Regions from separate parts of the Paenibacillus sp. 102 genome, predicted to be linked through region 2. Evidence: riboswitches for the same ligand, from Rfam matches in the RefSeq annotation. Region 2 holds a riboswitch; each other region holds the start of a gene.

Region 1 (6,466 bases), on a different contig from region 2:
AATTTGGTAGTTTCCCGCAATATATTAAGTCAGCCTCTGGTTTGGCATAAGAAAGTAACTCTTTATTTACAAGGCGATCATATAAAATAACATCCGCTCGTTCGATACACTTTACTCCTTTTACAGAAATTAACTCTGGATCTCCCGGCCCTGCACCAACAATATATACTTTTCCCATCATCTCTCCTCATTTCTACTATAAAGTGAAACTTCCATTCCTATTACGAATGGAAGTTTCTATTCAAATCGATGTCATTTTGTATTACAATATCTCCTACTCATGAATAACAAATGCTGCACCTTTGCGAATCTTCTTTTTTTCATGCAGAGCGATTTCCTTCACTTCTGGCAGCGGTAAAAAATACTTCTCTAATTCTACCTCAACAAGTCTAAATGCCTGTTCCTCACTTTGTGCAACAACTACTACAGGAACAACACCATTTGCCAACACTGCTTCAAAACGATACAAATCCATATTGCTCCCTCCTAAGATGCAATCACTTCTTCTAAAATTGTATTTAACGTGGATTGTAAATTTTCTACTCCAACGCGTTCTGCAAACTCATAAAAAGTTTCAGCTGGCAGTTTATGCTCTTTAAAGTATGTTAAAAACGATACAAGAACATCCGGAAGGTCTTCCCCATCAATCTTTCCTTTTAATTTTTGGTTATAAACACCACCATCTAATAACGTACCACCTACGTAAATTTCAAACGCTTCAACAATTCCTTTTTCTTTCGTCTTCAATTTCACGCCTTGTAATCCGATATCCGCAATCTGCCTTTGACCACATGAATTCGGGCATCCCGTCATATGAATACGAACTGGTACATCAAGTACAAGTTGTGTATCTAAATAGTCGGCAATATTTCGTAAGCGCGCTTTTGTTTCTACCAATGCAAGATTACAATACTCAATTCCCGTACAAGAAACTGCATACCCAATGAATGATTTTGGTTTTGCTGAAATCGATTCAAACAATGGTTCTTGTAAAAGTGCCTCAACGTTTTCTTTAGGAATATTTGGAATAATAAAATTTTGCGAATTACATGTGCGAATCTCGCCATTTCCGTACTGCTTCGCAATTCTAGCAATTTCAAACAACTCCTCAGAATGCAAGCGACCAACAGGTACGTTAAAACCAACGTATGATAAATCACCTTGTTTTTGCTTATGAACACCGTAGAAATAACCTGCATTCCATCCTTTTAAAGCATCGTTCCCTTTATTGTGTAAAGGCTCTGTATATTCTAATAATTTTTCCTTGAATTTTTCCGCACCCCAATCAGCAACTAAAAATTTCAAACGTGCTAAATGTCGCTTTTCACGATATCCGAAATCACGGAAAACTGTAGCAATTGCAATTGCTACCGACTTCACTTGTTCAGGCAGTATGAATAAATCTAACTCCTGCGCTAAATACGGACGGGCAGATAATCCCCCACCTACTCGCAAATGAAATCCTTCTACTGTTTTTCCATCAATCTCTTTTGTAGCTGGAATAAAGGCAGCACAGTTAATTTCCGCATTTGCTGCATTATATACGTTTGTGCTAATTGACATTTTAAATTTTCGAGGCAAATTCGAAAATTCTTCATTATGTTGGAAGAACTCGTATACCTCTTTTACAATTGGTGCTGTATCAAATAATTCATCACCATCGATACCAGCAAGGGGATTCCCAATAATATTTCTTGTAATATCACCACAAGCTCCTGCTGATGATAACCCTACTCTTTCTAAGCGGTTAAAAATATCTGGTATTTGACCAATTTCAAGCCAATGGAATTGAATCGCCTGTCTTGTAGTAATATCAAGAACATCACGACCATAATCTTCTGCAATAGAAGCCAATACTTCAACTTGTTCATTCGTTAAAATACCAGAAGGAATATTCACACGCATCATGAAATACCCTGCCTCTTTTGGGCGTTGCAAATATAGCCCTGCCCATTTAAAAGAATCCCACTCTTCTTTCGGAATAGAATCAAATCCATTTTCAGCATAATACGGAATCGCTTTAAAAATTGCTAAGCCATCTTTTTCTAATTTCTTTTTCTCTGTAGCATTTAACTTTTCATTGTTTGCCCACACTTTTTCATAACTCATTTTTATTCCCCCTATATAAAGCTACGCTCTTGTAAGTAACCGATAATTTGTTCTGCACATTGTTCGATTGAATAAAGATGTGTTTCTACTACTACTTCTGCCTCTACAGGTTCTTCATACGGCGAGTCAATACCAGTAAATTGCTTAATATCGCCTTGTCTCGCTTTTTTATAAAGTCCTTTCGGATCACGTTTCTCACATTCTTCTATTGGACACTTTACAAACACTTCAATAAACTCATCTTTTTTGAGAATATCTCTTACTTGCTGGCGATCCACTCGAAATGGAGAAATAAATGCTGTTAGTACAATTGTCCCTTGATCTACAAATAACTTCGCCACTTCACCAATCCGGCGAATATTTTCTGTCCGATCTCTTTCGGAAAATCCTAAATCTTTATTCAAACCATGACGAATATTATCGCCATCTAGTACATAATTCCCAATATTTTTTTCGAACAATTTCCTAGCAACCGCATTTGCTACTGTTGATTTTCCAGAAGCTGATAACCCTGTGAACCAAAGTACAAAGCTGTGGTGACCACTTTTCTTTCGTCTTTCTTCTTTTGAAACAGATGCTGTATGCCAAGTTATATTTACGCCCATCTTACTCTCTCCTTATTTTGTTACGACTTCTTTTTGTAAACCACGAATTAATATTTCTACAACTTCTTTACGGCTAAATGTACTTGGTGGTATCTCTCCATTTCGCAACATTTCTCTTACTTTTGTTCCCGATAAAATAACATGCTCTTCTTTACTATGCGGACATGTTTTCGTAGAAGCCATCGCTTCACATTTTGTACAGTAAAAGCTATGCTCAAAAAAGAGCGGTGTAATCCCTAACTCTTCTACTGTAAAGTTCACAAAAATCTCTTGCGCTTCGTACGTACCGTAATAATTTCCTACCCCAGCATGATCACGCCCCACGATGAAATGTGTACAGCCAAAGTTTTTTCTAACCAGTGCGTGAAATATCGCTTCACGTGGCCCTGCATAACGCATTGCTGCCGGAAAAACACCTAAAAAGACACGATCTCTCGGATAATAATTTTTCAAAAGCACTTCATAACTTTCCATACGCACATCAGCCGGAATATCGTCTGATTTCGTTTCACCGACAAGTGGATTTAAAAATAAACCGTCTACAATTTCCAGTGCAGACTTTTGAATATATTCATGCGCACGATGAACAGGATTTCTCGTTTGAAACCCCACTACCGTTTTCCAGCCGCGCTTTGCAAACTCTGCACGCGTTTCGCTTGGATCTAAATGATAAGAAGCAAACTTATCATTTTCAAAGCGCTTTACAAGCGTGATTGCTCCTCCAACATAAATATTCGGTCTATCATATAATTTTTTCACACCTGGATGGGCAATATCAGTCGTTTTATAAACAAGCAATGCTTCTTTCTCTTTATCCGGTGTAAAAATATTTTCTATTTGAATAACACCATACGTGATTCCTTCTTTAACAAGACGAACCTCTTCACCAATTTTTAATTGCTTCGCCTTTTCTTCCGTTATTGGTAACGTAATAGGGATACTCCATACACTACCGCTTACTAAGCGCATTGTTTCAATTACAGATTGATAATCCTCTTTCCCTAAAAATCCTGTAAGCGGACTATAACCACCTATCGCAAGAAGCTCTAAATCACTTAAAGCAATTTTGTCTAATTCAATTTCTTTTGCGATACTTTTTGTGTCATATGTTTCATCAACACGATTTACTAATATGTTTGTTTTACTCATTTTTCTGTCCGCCTCTTTCACATATATTTAAAATCAATCATGACCTTATTGATAATGAAGACCACATTCCGTTTTCATCTTTCCAGCCCATCGTCCGTCCCTTGAATCTCCACCTTCTCCCACAGGCAACGTGCATTTTTCACACCCTATACTTGGGTAACCAATGTCGTGTAATGGATTGTAAGGTAAATCATGCTTATATACGTAACGCCATACTTCCTTCCACGTCCAATGAATAAGTGGACAAATTTTAATAGACTGAAAGCGATGATCTTGATTGATAAACCTTGTATGTTTACGTGTTTCAGATTGTTCCCTTCTTAGCCCTGATATCCACGCTTTTCCATTCGATAAAGAGTCTTCAAGCGGTAAAATTTTTCTTAGTTTACAGCAAAGATTGGGATTATGTTCCCACAGCTTATCTCCATGTTTTTTTGCTTGCTCCTCAAGCGTAAGCGAAGGTTGCTTTTCAATAATTTCGAGATCTGGAAACCTTTCGCGTACTCGTTTAATTAAATCGTATGTTTCTTGAAAATGAACATTTGTATCTAAAAAAACAACTTTCGCAGATGGATTTACTTGGTTTATAAGATGTAACAAAACCATCCCCTCTACCCCAAAGCTACATGCGTATACAATTTCACCTTCATAATGTTTATAAGCCCACTCTAATACTTGCGACGCTCCCTTTGTTTCATCTTTCTCAGAAAAAGAAACGAAATCCTCTTCCCACGTTTCATACGTTAACATTCTCTTTCCCCCTGTAACGCAAAAAGGCGGTTTTAACCTAATAAAATAGGTTAAAACCGCCTCTAGTTTTTCTAGTCAGCGTTTTTACTTTAAGCGTACTTTTTCACTTTTTTCAAGCTGAATCACTTTTCCATCTTGCACAACAATTGTAATGGAACCATATTTCATATCCGCAAGCATCGTTTGAATTTTCTCAGCTACTTCGTCAAAATGACCACGCACTCCCACGAACAGCCCCCCTTTTCATTCATAAAAAAAATCTTTTCCATTTCGAAAAGACTGTTCGGTAATATATTTTACCTTATCTTTCAAAATGGATACCATTTTGCTGGACTTAGCACCTTGCTCCTATAAGCAGGTTGCCGAGCTTCATCGGGCCAGTTCCCTCCGCTTCTCTTGATAAGCTTTGTATTTGTATTTTATCATAATTCTGTTTTTTTTCAATCCTAGTTTTCCGATATATTTTATATTTTTTTATTTTTTTAAAGGAGCTGCCCAGTTCGAACAACTCCTTTCTATTGATTACACAAGTTCTTTTATGCGTATGCGATCGTTCCCAATTATATTTTCATATGTTTCACGTTCAACAACAACTTGTGATGCTCCGCCTTTTGCAAATACTACAGCCGGTCTACGAATACGATTGTAATTATTCGCCATAGAATATCCATATGCTCCCGTACAAGAGATTGCTAACAGATCACCTGTAACAACTTGGGGCAGTTTTATATCCCAAATAAGCATATCCCCACTCTCGCAACACTTTCCAGCAATTGAAACAACTTCTTCAACCTCTTCTTTCCCTCGATTTGCTAGCATCGCCTCATAACGAGCTCCATATAAAGCTGGTCTTAAGTTATCTGTCATTCCTCCATCGACTGACACATACTTACGAATGCCCGGAATATCTTTTACAGCTCCTACTGTATAAATTGTTGTTCCTGCATCCCCGACAATACTACGCCCTGGTTCAATCCATATTTCAGGAAGGGGATAATTATTTCGTATAAACTGTTCTCTCACTGCGTTAGTTACAGCATACACATATGTTTCAAGTGTAAGTGGTGTATCAGCTTCCGTATAGCGAATACCAAAACCTCCGCCGACGTTTAACACCGTTACAACATAACCAGTTTGTTCTCTTATCTCTTCTAAAAAGCCATGCAATACTTCAATCGCTCGAACAAATCCTGCTGTTTCAAAAATTTGCGAACCAATATGCGAATGAATACCTAATACATTATAATTTGATTTCTCTAGTGCGATTTGAATCGCCTGCATTGCCTGGCCGGTGGAAACTCCAAAACCGAATTTCGAATCATCTTGCCCTGTTGTAATATATTCATGTGTATGCGCCTCTACTCCAGGTGTAACTCGAATTAATATATTTACAATTTTTCCATACTGCTGTGCTAAGTCATGTAATATTTCCATTTCAAAGAAATTATCTACCACAAAGCAGCCGATATCTGCTTGCAGCGCCATTACGATCTCTTCCTCAGTTTTATTATTACCATGAAAATGAATACGCGATGCAGGAAAACCAGCTTGCAAAGCAGTATATAATTCTCCCCCTGAAACAACATCTAAAGACATATTTTCTTCACGAGCTACTCGGCACATCTCCATGCACAAGAACGCCTTACTTGCATATGCTACTTGGTAAGAGAACCCACTTTCCTGAAATGCACGATGAAATGCGCGACATTTTTCCCGAATAGCAGCCTCATCGTATACATAAAGCGGTGTTCCATATTGTTTTGCTAGCTGCGTTGTATCGCACCCTCCAATTTCTAAGTGTCCTTGGTCATTGATTCGGCTTGTGCCGTGTAAATACATTTGAATTCCTCCCT
Region 2 (6,466 bases):
CAAGATGTATCTTCAAAGGGTCGTTCAACTCGTTTAAAAGGAATAAAAACAAACAGAAAGCATGAATTTCTGTCGGATTTGGAAAAAAAATATTTTTATTTAACTGAATATTCGAACTCTGTTGTTGATATCCGAGAACAATTTCCTTTATTACCGTTAGAAGAAACCATTGTTATTACAAATGAGTTAGGTATAAATCATCCTACTGACCCTAAAACTGGTATTCCGATTGTGATGACAACGGATTTTTTATTAACAGTTAATAAGGGATACAATGTGACTGAAGTAGCTCGTACAATCAAAATGAAGGATGAATTACTGAAGGAACGTGTACTTGAAAAGCATTGAAGGTCAAGGTATTACAGTGGTGAAAGCTAAACACAGTTCTAAAGGGGTTCAGCGTAGGGCAGAGGTTTTATTGAACAAATTAGATTACTAGACACGAGGGGGGTTATTGATGAAAATGAATGAAAAAACATATCTAAGTATAGAAGAGATTATTTCATTACCAACCTTATCAGGTACAAACATAAGTGATGATGGCAAAAACGTAGCATTTGTCAAGAAGACAGCTAACTGGAAAGACAATAAATATAGGAATCATGTATGGATATATGAAAAAGATAAGGGACAGAGTTACCCATTAACAACTAGGGATATAGATAGTACATACCCATTATGGTCTCCAGATTCTAGGAATATCGCATACCTTAGCCCAGTTGGTGACGGGGATAATAAGAAAAATCAGATCTTTGTTAAGTCAATAGATGGTTATAGTGGGGTTCAAATTACTGATGAGAAAGAAGGAGTCAGTAATTTCAAGTGGGAGCCTACTGGCAAGGGTTTTTATTATGTTGCACAGTCAAAAGAATCTGAGGCGATAAAGAAACGTAAGGAACTATATGGGAATTTTCATCATATAGGTAAGGAATACCAGAATAATTGTTTATATTACATTGAAGTAGAAAAAGTGATACAAAATGATAAATATGAACACGAAAATAGCGTTGTTTATCAACTAACTGATGGGAAGGATTTTCATATCCATGAATTTGATATTTCAAATGATGGGAAAAAGGTTGTATTTATGGCTACACCAAGCTCAAATATGGGAGATTATATTAATGGAGATCTATACATACTGGATATTAAAGCTGGAGAGCTACAAAAGATGAATATAGATAAGTTGTTGGGAGGGAGCGTTTGCTTTTCTCCTGAAGGCAGCAAAATATGTTACTCAGCAAGCATAAGGGAGAAGGATTACTATAAGACCCATATACAAGACAGTACATTAGAGATATATGATATTAATAATGGAGAGCTAATTCAACCTTTAACAGATTTTGATAGTACGGTTATTCCATTACGGTGGACAGCTAAAGGAATTTTAATTAGATGGCAGAATAAAACTAATTATCTTATTGGGTTGCTATCTGAGGATGGAACTGTGGAAATGTTAAGCGAAAAAGTAGATAGCTTTATAATGGATGCTTCTATAACAAGGGATGGAAATCATATATCCTATAATAAGGCTATAACAAATGAAACCTTTGAAATCTATTTAGACGATAAAAAAATAACGAATGAAAATAGCTTTTTCAAAGGAAAGCTTAAATGTAACAGGGAAATAATCTCATGGCAAAGTAGTGATGGTCTTGAAATAGAGGGAGTTTTATCAACCCCAGTAGAGTTTGACGCAAATAAAAAATATCCCTTATTAGTGGTAATCCATGGTGGTCCGGCTTGGGCATCCTTTCCAATATTTTCAGACTGTTTTAATGAGAAATATCCTATTGAACAGTTTATCGAAAAAGGCTTTATAGTTTTAGAACCAAACTACAGGGGAAGTTCTGGTTATGGTAATGAATTCTTAAAAGCAAACTATAGAAAACTGGGAATTGCTAACTACGATGATGTTATATCTGGAGTGGATAAACTAGTTGACAAAGGGATTGCAGATAAAGGTAGAGTAGGAGTTATGGGATGGAGCAACGGAGGATATATATCAGCTTTCTGTTCTACATTTAGTAGTAGATTTAAAGCTATTTCAGTTGGAGGTGGAATTACTAATTGGAGTACCCATTATGTAAATACAGATATACCTTACTTTATTAGGATGTATTTAGGAGATAATCCATGGAATGATCCAGAGATATATACTAAAACATCACCAATGATATATATTAAATCAGCCTGTACTCCCACCTTAATCCAACATGGCGAAAAGGATGCAAGAGTTCCAACTCCAAATGCATATGAGCTATATCAAGGATTAAGGGATATGGAAGTTGATACAGAATTAATTATATTTAAAGGAATGGCATATAGTTCTGACCAGCCAGGAATTAATGTGGCTATTATGAAGCAGAATTTGATGTGGTTTTCACACTATATTCTTGGAGAAAGTATGAAAGATTTTAGGGTTTTATAATGGTTGCCACTGTATAATACTCTAGCAACTACATTGACTTACAATTGTATAGCAACGTTATGGCATTAAGCTCCCTGTACCTTTGTAGTAGGGGTACGGAAACGATTCGTGTAAAAACTGCAATAGGATAAAAACGTGGCTCAGATATGGAAATTTACATATTTGCCACGTTTTCTTCTTATAAAAGATTAATTAGACCTAGAAGGAAAAGTAGAGATAAGAAATGGATACTTCAGTACAACTGATTTATCTACAGGACAAAAAAAGATATATTAAATAAAATGCTCAAACTTCTTTCAAAATTTAGCTCTTGTTTTTTGCTGAAAAAACAATACTTCACACAAGGTTTTGATCAAACTTTTTTTAACACCTACAAGATTTGTTCACGAATAATAAAGTTGTTAAAAAAATAATAAAGTCCTTTAAAAATAAGATCGTTGTTTAAAAATATGGTATAAAATCGGATTTTTATAACATATTTTTTGTATAACAACAGAAAGAATGTTTTGATTTCACCTAATATAATGTTAAATTATGTACATGATTTTTCTTCAATTTATAATCTATCTTTATAAATATCCATTACCTTAAAGGTTTGACAAACTAGTAATAAGTCTGGAGTAAAAGTAAGTCCATACTGGCTTAATTCCCAAGTGAAAAATTTAACATGCTCACTGTACCAATAATCATAGCTTAAATCTCCTGCACCCTCAGATCTTGCAAAATCATTTGTTACTTCATTCATTTTTAAAAAATCGATCTTTGTATATTTTATAATTGCTAATGGATTATTGTCTCCATCCAATACAATATCGTACTGACCAACTTTTTGAATTTCTTCTCCTTCAAGCCCGTATACACAATGCGCAGCGCATGTTCCTGTTTTGATTCCTTTAACAACTAAACTTCCTAGTTCATCTCCCATTTCTTTGGAACCATCTCCAAACATCCATGCATCTGGAACACTCATGTTTAACTCATTTTCTCTAGCGTACATATGCCAATATTCTTCTATCTTATTAACCGACATTAGTCACTTACCCCCTTGGTAGTTAAATATCGTGAATTTAACATGCAACCTATTATCTGTCAATATTTTAGAAGAACATGTAATATAACTACATCAACCTAATCATATATAGATACAAGATCTTAAGTTATATTTGTGGGCAATAATCAATTATTTGCTATCCGAAAATCAAACGATCTTATTATTCCTAATAATTGTAGAACGAAAGAATCTGTTAGTTTTTTAAACAATTTTAATAACCATCTATCTGTTATACGATAGATGGTTACTATATTTCTAAGCAGAGAATTAAACAACTTTATTACAAACCAACACCAGGGGAGTTTTGTTAGGTTTTGTCATTATGATCTAAGGTTATTACTACATTTCCCTTCTTATGTCCTGTTTCTACGTATCTATGTGCTTCAGGAATTTGTTCTAGTGGATAACGTCTATCGATGACGGATGTTATTTTCTCTGCCTCGATAAGTTCTTTGAGGAAAAGTAAATCTTCAGTACGTACTTTTGCTATCATTCCTTCGACTGACACGTATGTCCCGTTCGAAGTGAGTGCGTTCTTGCAATTAGATTTGGTGTTTTTCCCGACTGCATCAAAGATAATCTCATAGCGTTCTTCTCTTTCTGTAAAATCTTCTTTCGTGTAATCAATTACGTTATCAGCTCCTAAAGATTTTACTAACTCTAAATTTGTAGTACTACAGACCCCGGTAACTTCTGCCCCAAAGTATTTGGCAAGCTGTACCGCGGAAGTTCCTACGGCTCCAGAAGCTCCATAGATAAGAACTTTTTGTCCACTTTGGATAGTTGCTTTTCTAAGAAAATGTAATGCTGAAGTTCCACCAAAAAGAACAGCAGCGGCTTCCTCATAATTCATGTTTTCCGGTCTCATTGCTAACAATCCATCTTCAGGTATACATGTGTACTCAGCGTAAGCCCCAAAACTCATTCCCGTTAATGCAAAAATTTGATCCCCTTTCTTGAATTGTGTTACATTTTTTCCTATTGATTCAATTTCTCCTGCCAATTCTACCCCCAATATAGGTTTTCTCGGCTTTCTAAGACCTAGGATGATTCGCATGGGAATCCAGTACAAAAGAGGACTATTGAAACCTCGAATTCTACAGTCCCCAGATGTTACTGTTGTCGCATGAATTTTTACTAGTACCTCATTATCCTTGGGGATAGGTTTTTCGACCTCTTTGAGTTGGAGAACATCAGGTGATCCGTATTTTGTGCATACAATTGCTTTCATAACGATCCTCCTTTAATCATTTTAATCCATGATATTTTCTCTATTTTAAAAAAATGCTCTTTTCTATTGTTCTTTTATAGAATTTATTTCACTTTAGTGGATATATGATGTGATAGATTTAGAACTTGCATGTTGACATAAAAATCATTCAGGAATATAATTTTTATTAATTTAAAAATTCAATAAATAAATTCACTTATCAAGAGAGACTGAGGGACAGGCCCTATGACGTCCGGCAACCTCCGAAATTCGGAACGGTGCCACTTCCTGCAGAATGGATTCATTCTGAGAGATAAGCCATCATATAATTTTTATGGACGATGCCTCTTTCAGATGAAAGAGGCTTTTTTATGTTGTAAAGGAGGGGGAGTATAAAATTTAATAGTTTTTTGAATGGATATAACTGTTTCCAAGCATTTTTAATGCTATATTGCACGGAAAAATAATTAGAAGAGGTTGAATTATTATGGAATATACAAATGAAGATAGTCAAACAAAGCTGCAAAGAACGATGAAGAGTAGACATTTATTTATGCTTTCATTAGGGGGAGTAATTGGAACAGGGCTTTTTCTAAGTTCGGGATACACGATTAATCAAGCAGGCCCAATCGGAACAATGATTGCATATTTAATTGGTGGTTTGATTATGTATTTGGTGATGTTATGTCTTGGAGAGTTATCGGTTTCAATGCCAGTTACTGGGGCTTTTCATACATACGCAACGAAATATATAGGACCTGGGACTGGCTTTACGATTGCCTGGATGTATTGGCTTACCTGGACTGTTGCATTAGGTTCGGAATTTACGGCTTCAGGTCTACTTATGCAAAGGTGGTTTCCCGATACTTCGGTTTGGATGTGGAGTGCAATATTTGCTGCGACCATTTTCCTTTCCAATGCTTTTTCAGCAAAATTCTTTGCAGAATCAGAGTTTTGGTTTTCCAGTATTAAAGTAGTCACCATATTATTATTTATTATTTTAGGTGTGGGAGCTATGTTTGGTATTCTTTCTATGAAAGATGTATCTTCAGCACCTATGCTATCAAACTTTATTGGGGAAGATGGGCCTTTTCCCAATGGTTTCTTTCCAATTTTCATGACTATGCTTTCAGTAAGTTTTGCTTTTTCAGGAACAGAATTGATTGGTATTGCGGCTGGAGAGAGTATAGACCCAGAGAAAAATGTACCGCGGGCAATCAAAAATACTGTTTGGAGACTCTTTATCTTCTTTATTGGTACAATCTTTGTTCTTTCAGGATTAATTCCTTGGAAAGAAGCTGGAGTAATTGAAAGTCCATTCGTTGTAGTCTTTGATAGGATTGGTGTACCTTATGCCGCGGATATTATGAATTTTGTTATTTTGACGGCATTACTTTCAGCTGCGAACTCAGGGTTATATGCCTCATCTCGTATGCTGTGGTCCCTTTCAAAAGAGAAGATGATCAATCCTTCTTTTGCAAAATTAACATCGAAAGGAATACCTCTTCAAGCTTTAATTGTTAGCATGATCGGTGGATGTTTATCCCTTTTTTCTAGTATAGTTGCACCTGATACCGTGTATATCGTTCTTGTATCTATTTCGGGTTTTGCGGTGGTCGTTGTTTGGATGGGAATTGCAGCTTCACAGTTTATGTTTCGGAGACGTTTCTTAGAACAAGGTAATTATGTGGAGGATTTGAAATATAGAACCCCTCTTTATCCAATCGTTCCTATTGCGGCTTTTCTATTATGTTTTGCATCTTGCATTGGTATA
Region 3 (6,466 bases), on a different contig from region 2:
AACAAGTTTTTGTTAATATTTTACAAAACTCAATTGAAGCAATGCCAGATGGTGGGAAAATCTCTATTTCTGTGAAAAAATCAGAGTGTGAGGAAGTTATTATTAATATGGTAGATGAGGGCATAGGAATTCCTGAGGAAAGAATAAAAAGGCTAGGCGAACCTTTCTATAGTACGAAAGAAAAAGGAACGGGTATTGGATTAATGCTCAGTTATAAAATTATTGAGAGTCATCACGGAAGAATTAGTATTATGAGTGAGGTAGGAGTAGGAACATTGGTTACTATTTATTTACCCATGTTTCAAAGTGAGCAGGTGACTTCTCATTCGACTATGCCATCTATAACAGGGGTTTTGTAAAGAAAGCAATGAGGAAAATTAATATAGAGTTACAATAAAGAAAAGAAGCTGTCTTATTATTTGTAAGACAGCTTCTTTTCTTTATTAGCCGGCGAATTGCACTGCAGTTTTAGCATGTAAAAAAGCAGTATCAAATACAGGGATAGAAAGGTCTTGTTGTGAAATGAGTAACGGTATTTCTGTACATCCTAATAAAATTCCCTCTGCGCCATTTTCAATGAGTTTTTGAATGATTTGTAAGAAACGGTCTTTGGATTGATGTGAAATAATACCTTTGCTTAATTCGTGGAGAATGACATGATGAATGAAATTTCGTTCATTTTCTTCGGGAATAATTGTTTCAATACCATAATTAGCTAGTCTCGTTTTATAAAAATCTTGTTCCATTGTCTGTTTTGTTCCAAGTAAACCAATCCGTTTCACATCATGTTCAACAATTTCTTCAGCGCTTACATCTCCAATGTGGAGAAGGGGGATAGAGATTGCTTGTTCTACTTCTTCCGCAAATTGGTGTACTGTATTTGAACACATAAGTATACAATCTGCACCGGAATGTTCTACTTTTTTTGCTACTTGAACGAGTTGGTTTTGCACTTCCTCATATTGTTGATTTTGTAATAAAGTTGTCACTTCGCCAAAATCCATGCTATATAAAACAAGCTTTGCATTATGATTATACTGAGATAAAGTTAGCGTATTAATATGTTTATAATAAAGAGATGTTGATTCCCAGCTTAATCCACCAATTAGCCCAATTACTTTCATGATCAATTCCTCCCGTTATCCCGTTTGTTACATTAATTATTCCATAATTCCGATGAGAATACAATGATTTATTTATTTGTTTTTCAAAAAAGAAAAATATTGAAATTAATTTACGTTAATGCAATAATACAAATTACAAACGAATACTTATCCAGAGAGGTGGAGGGAACGGCCCTATGAAACCTCAGCAACCCCTATTTATTCATAGAAATAGGAAGGTGCTAATTCCGCAAAAGACGTATTGTCTTTTGAAAGATAAGAGGATCATATCTCCATACGCAAATGACCTCTTATAGAAGAGGTCATTTTTTATTGGGAAGAAAGGAAGTGAAGATGCATAATTCAATTTTCTTTTACATATAGGACTAATATAAGCTAACTGGAATGAGAGGAGAATCCATATGAACAAATTATCTACAAAATTAGTCGTAGCAATTGGAATCGGTTCTGCAATATATGGTGTATTAGGTCTATGGGGACTTTCAATTGCCCCAAACACATTTATAAAACCTGCTCTAGCTATATTAACAATTTTTGGTGCAATTTTCGGGCCATTTGCAGGGCTTTTGATTGGCCTTATCGGTCATACAGTGACAGATATTATCGCTGGATGGGGGATATGGTGGGGGTGGGTACTTAGCTCAGGAATTATTGGATTTACGATGGGACTTGTACAAAAAAGAGCGAGTTTCAGTGTGAAAAATGGAATATTCCATAATCGAGATATTTCATATTTTGCTGTAACTGGTTTAATTGGGATTGTCATTGCAATTATATTTGCCGGTGCTTTTGATATTATCGTTATGGGGGAACCTTTAGATAAAATTATTATTCAAGTATTTGGTGCAACGATTGCAGATGTCCTTGTATTCTTAATTCTTGGTTTACCAATTACACTTGGATTAGCGAAGGCGAATAAAAAACATACACATTTAAAAATTGAAAAGTAGGGATAGTACAATGAAGCCTATTATTTCCTTTGAACAATTCACATTTCAATATAAACAAGTGACAGAACCTACTTTAAAGAATGTTACATTCCATATTTATCCAGGAGAAAAAGTATTGATTGTCGGTCGAAGTGGATCAGGAAAATCAACGTTGGCCCATTGTATAAATGGGCTGATCCCCTTTTCATATGAAGGATCAAGTACTGGGAACATTTCAATATGTGGTAAGGATCCACGAAAAGGTAGTATTTTTGAACAAAGTAAGCATGTAGGAACTATTTTACAAGATCAAGATTCCCAATTTATTGGTTTAACCGTAGGAGAAGATGTTGCTTTTTCACTAGAAAACGATTGTGTAGAACAGAAGAAAATGAAGGCGGTTGTTATGGACTCTTTGCAGAAAGTACAGATGCACGCATTTCATTCACGAAGCCCACATGAATTGTCTGGTGGCCAAAAACAATCTGTATCTCTTGCTGGGCTACTAACGACAGATGCTGACATATTATTATTTGATGAGCCACTAGCGAATTTAGACCCTATAAGTAGTTTGAAAACAGTAGAACTTATTCAAAAGGTTCACCAACAATCAAATAAAACAATCGTTATTATTGAGCATAGAATAGAAGAAATACTAAAATTAGACCTTGATAAAATCATATTAATAGAGGAAGGGAGAATTGTAGCAATCGATTCACCAAAAAGGATTTTACAAACAAACATTCTACAAAATATAGGATTAAGAGAACCTGTATATATTGAAGCGTTAAAAAATCTAAAAATGAATATTTTAGATGAAGAAATATATCCAATTGAAACTTTAAATAATGAGAAGTTAAATAAAACGGTAAAACAATGGATGATGAGCTCTACCGCTTCTAAAAAACAACCTAAAAAAGAAATCTTATGTCAAATAGAGAATCTCTCATTTTCATATTCTCACAAAAATTTCACATTAAAGGACATAACAGTCTCTATACGAAGGGGAGAAATTTTAGCATTATTAGGTCATAATGGTGCAGGTAAGTCTACATTTGCACATTTATTAACTGGAATGAACAAAGCACAGGAAGGGAAAATTATATTTGATAATGATAATATAACTTCATGGTCTATTCGTAAGCGTGGAGAAGTGATATCTTACGTCATGCAAAATCCTAATCATATGATTACACAATCTACTGTTTGGGATGAAGTTGCTTTTTCATTAAAATTACAGAAGGCTTCTAGTGCAGAAATACATAAACGAGTGGAAGATGCATTGCGAATTTGTGGATTATACCCATTTCGAAATTGGCCGATTCAAGCGTTAAGTTACGGACAAAAGAAGAGGCTTACCATTGCATCAGTTTTAACAAGGAATCCGAAGCTTATCATCTTAGACGAGCCAACAGCAGGGCAAGATTATTTTCATTATAAACAATTTATGTCTTGTATAAGTCTATTAGCGACACAGGGCATATCATTTATCTTTATTACACATGATATGAACCTAGCTTTAGAATATGCAGACCGTGCAGTTGTCCTTCATAAAGGAAAAATACTTGCTGATGATACTGTTCCGATTGTATTAGCAAATAGCGAAGTATTACAACAAGCTAATTTACAGGAAAGTTCGTTAACAACATTAGCAAGATTGAGTAAAGTTCCTTTTCCGGAAGTTTTTGTACAAATGTATATGGAAACAAAAAGGAGGGGGGATTATGAGTAAATCAAATTTATTTTATATAGACAATCATACATATTTTCATCGTATAGATGGCGCAATTAAATTGTTGTTATTTATAATTTGGATGACTCTTACGTTTATATTTTTTGATTTTCGTATTTTATTATGCTTGTTTTTCATTGGTTGTTTAGGGTTAGCGATTGCCAAAATCCCAGTAAGAAAAATTGTTGTTATTTTTAGTGTCATTTTTACATTTAGTATGCTAAATTCAGTGATGATTTTATTAATTACACCGACCCATGGATCTGAGTTAACTGGTACAAGTACTGCATTTTTACATATTGGATATGCTACGATTACATTCGAAACACTCTTTTATGCTCTTACGCTCTCATTAAAGTATTTTACGTTATTACCATTTACACTTATTTTCATATACACGACACATCCAAGTGAGTTCGCTAGCAGTTTATATAAAATTGGTTTACCGTATAAGATTGCCTATGCGATAAACATTGCGCTTCGTTACGTACCGAATATACAAGCGGAATACAAATTGATTAAGCACGCTCAAGAAGCAAGAGGTGTATCATTTGAAAGAGGAGAGGCGAATTTTTTTGAACGTATTAAAAACCGGATACTCATCTTTTGGCCACTTGTTATTCACTCTTTAGAGCGAATTGATACCGTTTCAAATGCAATGGACTTACGAGGATTCGGAAAAAAAGAGAAGCGAACATGGTACTTTACAACAAAAGCAAAACAAGAAGATTATATAGGACTCATTATTGGTATTATAATTTTGATATTTGCCATTTACCTAAAATTCAATATTTTCAAAGGGTTTTGGTATCCATTGTAAATTTCTCGATGTTATTCGGATAAAATTTAGGCACTCGCGGAGTGCTTTTTTAATTTATCCAAGACATGCTCCAAAATCATATAAAAACATACTGTATAATACGAACCCGTTAATAAACAATCAATTTATATCCATTAGTTTTATACTAAAAGGAGGAGAAAATATGAGTTTTGGTGGTTCTTGTGGTTTTGGTGGAAGTTTTGCGCTATTAGTTGTGTTATTTATTTTATTAATTATTGTTGGATGCAGTTGCTGGGGCGGAGGGTATTAAAAAACATACTACTTTTTAATCACTCGTCGCAGAATCATGTAATCAAAAAAACTATTAAAGGTACTTTTTTTAGTATCAATACGAGGTTCAACATGAAAAAGGAGCTATCATGCTCCTTTTTTTAATATAAATTTTCTGAATTTTTATTTTTTTGTGTACCGGTGATTGATTTTGATTAAGTTTTACAAATAAAATGTTTAATGAACAAATACGTGAAGAGTAGTGCTGCTATGTTAGGTAATAAAAAATGAAATAGGGACAGCTGTGATTTAAATCAAAACTTTACCGAAGTGACAAAGTTAAACATCAAAACATTCGTGAAATTCACGTGCTTTTTTATATTATTAACACTTGTGAATAAAAGGCGAGTTTTTATTATTCACGATAGTTATTGTTTTTGATTACCTAGCTTCTTTTGACTGTTAGGCGTAATTTCATCGGCAAACTCTATATTTGCTAAATTTACTTTGGATGGAATAAATGCTTTTGTCGTATTTTGAACATCTTGGAACAAACGTTGAATAGGTTTCATCATATTTGAATTACGTGTTGCTACTACACTAAAGACTGTTCCTATTCCTAATAGAGAAAACCAAATCCAGCCTCTATTGTTATTCCGTCTATTTCTAAATAATTTAAACATTTGCTGAGTTCTTCTTCCAGAGTTGAATAATGACATCAAGAAGTTAAGAGTATTCATTTTTTACCCCCTGTAAAAATAATTAGGAAAAAGAAACACTAAGTTCAATTTCACATGATTTATGTTGCAATATTTTATAGAATTTTATGATGTCAATTTATGCTAATACTTCTTGATTCTTTTTCCTAAAAACCTCTAAGCTTATCACTTATTAGATAACTCAATAAAGGTTTAAAATTTATCTACATACTGTTCATTTAATCAACGAGATGAAGTACGTTAAAAATGACACTAAAAGGAATGATATTCATTTTCTATGTAATTTATGGAACAAAATCCCTCTTAATTTATTCTAAATAGTTGCCAGAATAGAAAAAAAGAAGTGCTACATAATAACAGTAGTGAGTGAAAAGAAACATCATCAAGTGTACTGTAAGAAGTGATGTATAGAACAACATTCAAAACAAAATACCATTTGTTTTTCTGTCTAAATAAAAAGATAAACTTGAGGAACAACTAAATTCATTTTTAAAAAATGAAAATCAGTTTCAACGCTATCAGGAACATATAAAAGAATATCATCGACTGTATTAAAATTAACTTTTAATATGTATCATTTTTAGAGGTATTTTCTCTTGAAATAGAGTTGGGAATGATTTTAGATCGTTGAGGTGATACATACATGCCAATGTTGGATGTGGACGGTGGTAGTCTATATTATATCGTTAAGGGAAAAGGGGTTCCTATTGTTTTTATTCATCCTCCTGTACTTACTTGTGTGAATTTTGAGTACCAAATAGAGGAATTATCCCGGAATTTTAAGGTGATTGCTTTTGATATTAGAGGGCACGGAAGGAGTCAGTATTCAAAACAACCGATAACCTATCCACTGATTGCTGAAGACATTAGATGTTTGTTGGATCATTTGGAGATCAAAAAAGCATTTGTAT

What was found. A riboswitch is a leader RNA that binds a small molecule or an ion and turns the genes downstream of it on or off. The one in region 2 is predicted to bind S-adenosylmethionine.
Region 1: another riboswitch for S-adenosylmethionine. It lies ahead of AAIE21_RS07700 (YezD family protein); the one in region 2 lies ahead of AAIE21_RS23150 (amino acid permease).
Region 3: another riboswitch for S-adenosylmethionine. It lies ahead of AAIE21_RS11855 (ECF-type riboflavin transporter substrate-binding protein); the one in region 2 lies ahead of AAIE21_RS23150 (amino acid permease).

Annotation. Positions count from the first base shown of each region.
Region 1 covers NZ_JBCGHT010000002.1:340,899-347,364, forward strand. The annotation lists gene cobA (uroporphyrinogen-III C-methyltransferase) at 1-178, opposite strand, end outside; gene AAIE21_RS07675 (DUF3906 family protein) at 275-475, opposite strand; gene AAIE21_RS07680 (nitrite/sulfite reductase) at 487-2,109, opposite strand; gene cysC (adenylyl-sulfate kinase) at 2,121-2,714, opposite strand; gene sat (sulfate adenylyltransferase) at 2,727-3,863, opposite strand; gene AAIE21_RS07695 (phosphoadenylyl-sulfate reductase) at 3,909-4,613, opposite strand; gene AAIE21_RS07700 (YezD family protein) at 4,698-4,841, opposite strand; SAM riboswitch class I at 4,912-5,019, opposite strand; gene lysA (diaminopimelate decarboxylase) at 5,136-6,452, opposite strand.
Region 2 covers NZ_JBCGHT010000015.1:80,727-87,192, reverse strand. The annotation lists partial or broken gene AAIE21_RS23170 (TnsA endonuclease N-terminal domain-containing protein) at 1-342, shown strand, start outside; gene AAIE21_RS23165 (S9 family peptidase) at 458-2,431, shown strand; gene AAIE21_RS23160 (ASCH domain-containing protein) at 2,988-3,461, opposite strand; gene AAIE21_RS23155 (NAD(P)-dependent alcohol dehydrogenase) at 3,790-4,713, opposite strand; SAM riboswitch class I at 4,907-5,012, shown strand; gene AAIE21_RS23150 (amino acid permease) at 5,180-6,466, shown strand, end outside.
Region 3 covers NZ_JBCGHT010000003.1:511,929-518,394, reverse strand. The annotation lists gene AAIE21_RS11865 (ATP-binding protein) at 1-359, shown strand, start outside; gene AAIE21_RS11860 (aspartate/glutamate racemase family protein) at 444-1,124, opposite strand; SAM riboswitch class I at 1,269-1,386, shown strand; gene AAIE21_RS11855 (ECF-type riboflavin transporter substrate-binding protein) at 1,526-2,074, shown strand; gene AAIE21_RS11850 (ABC transporter ATP-binding protein) at 2,085-3,785, shown strand; gene AAIE21_RS11845 (energy-coupling factor transporter transmembrane component T family protein) at 3,778-4,605, shown strand; gene AAIE21_RS11840 (YjcZ family sporulation protein) at 4,769-4,876, shown strand; gene AAIE21_RS11835 (hypothetical protein) at 5,265-5,576, opposite strand; gene AAIE21_RS11830 (alpha/beta fold hydrolase) at 6,199-6,466, shown strand, end outside.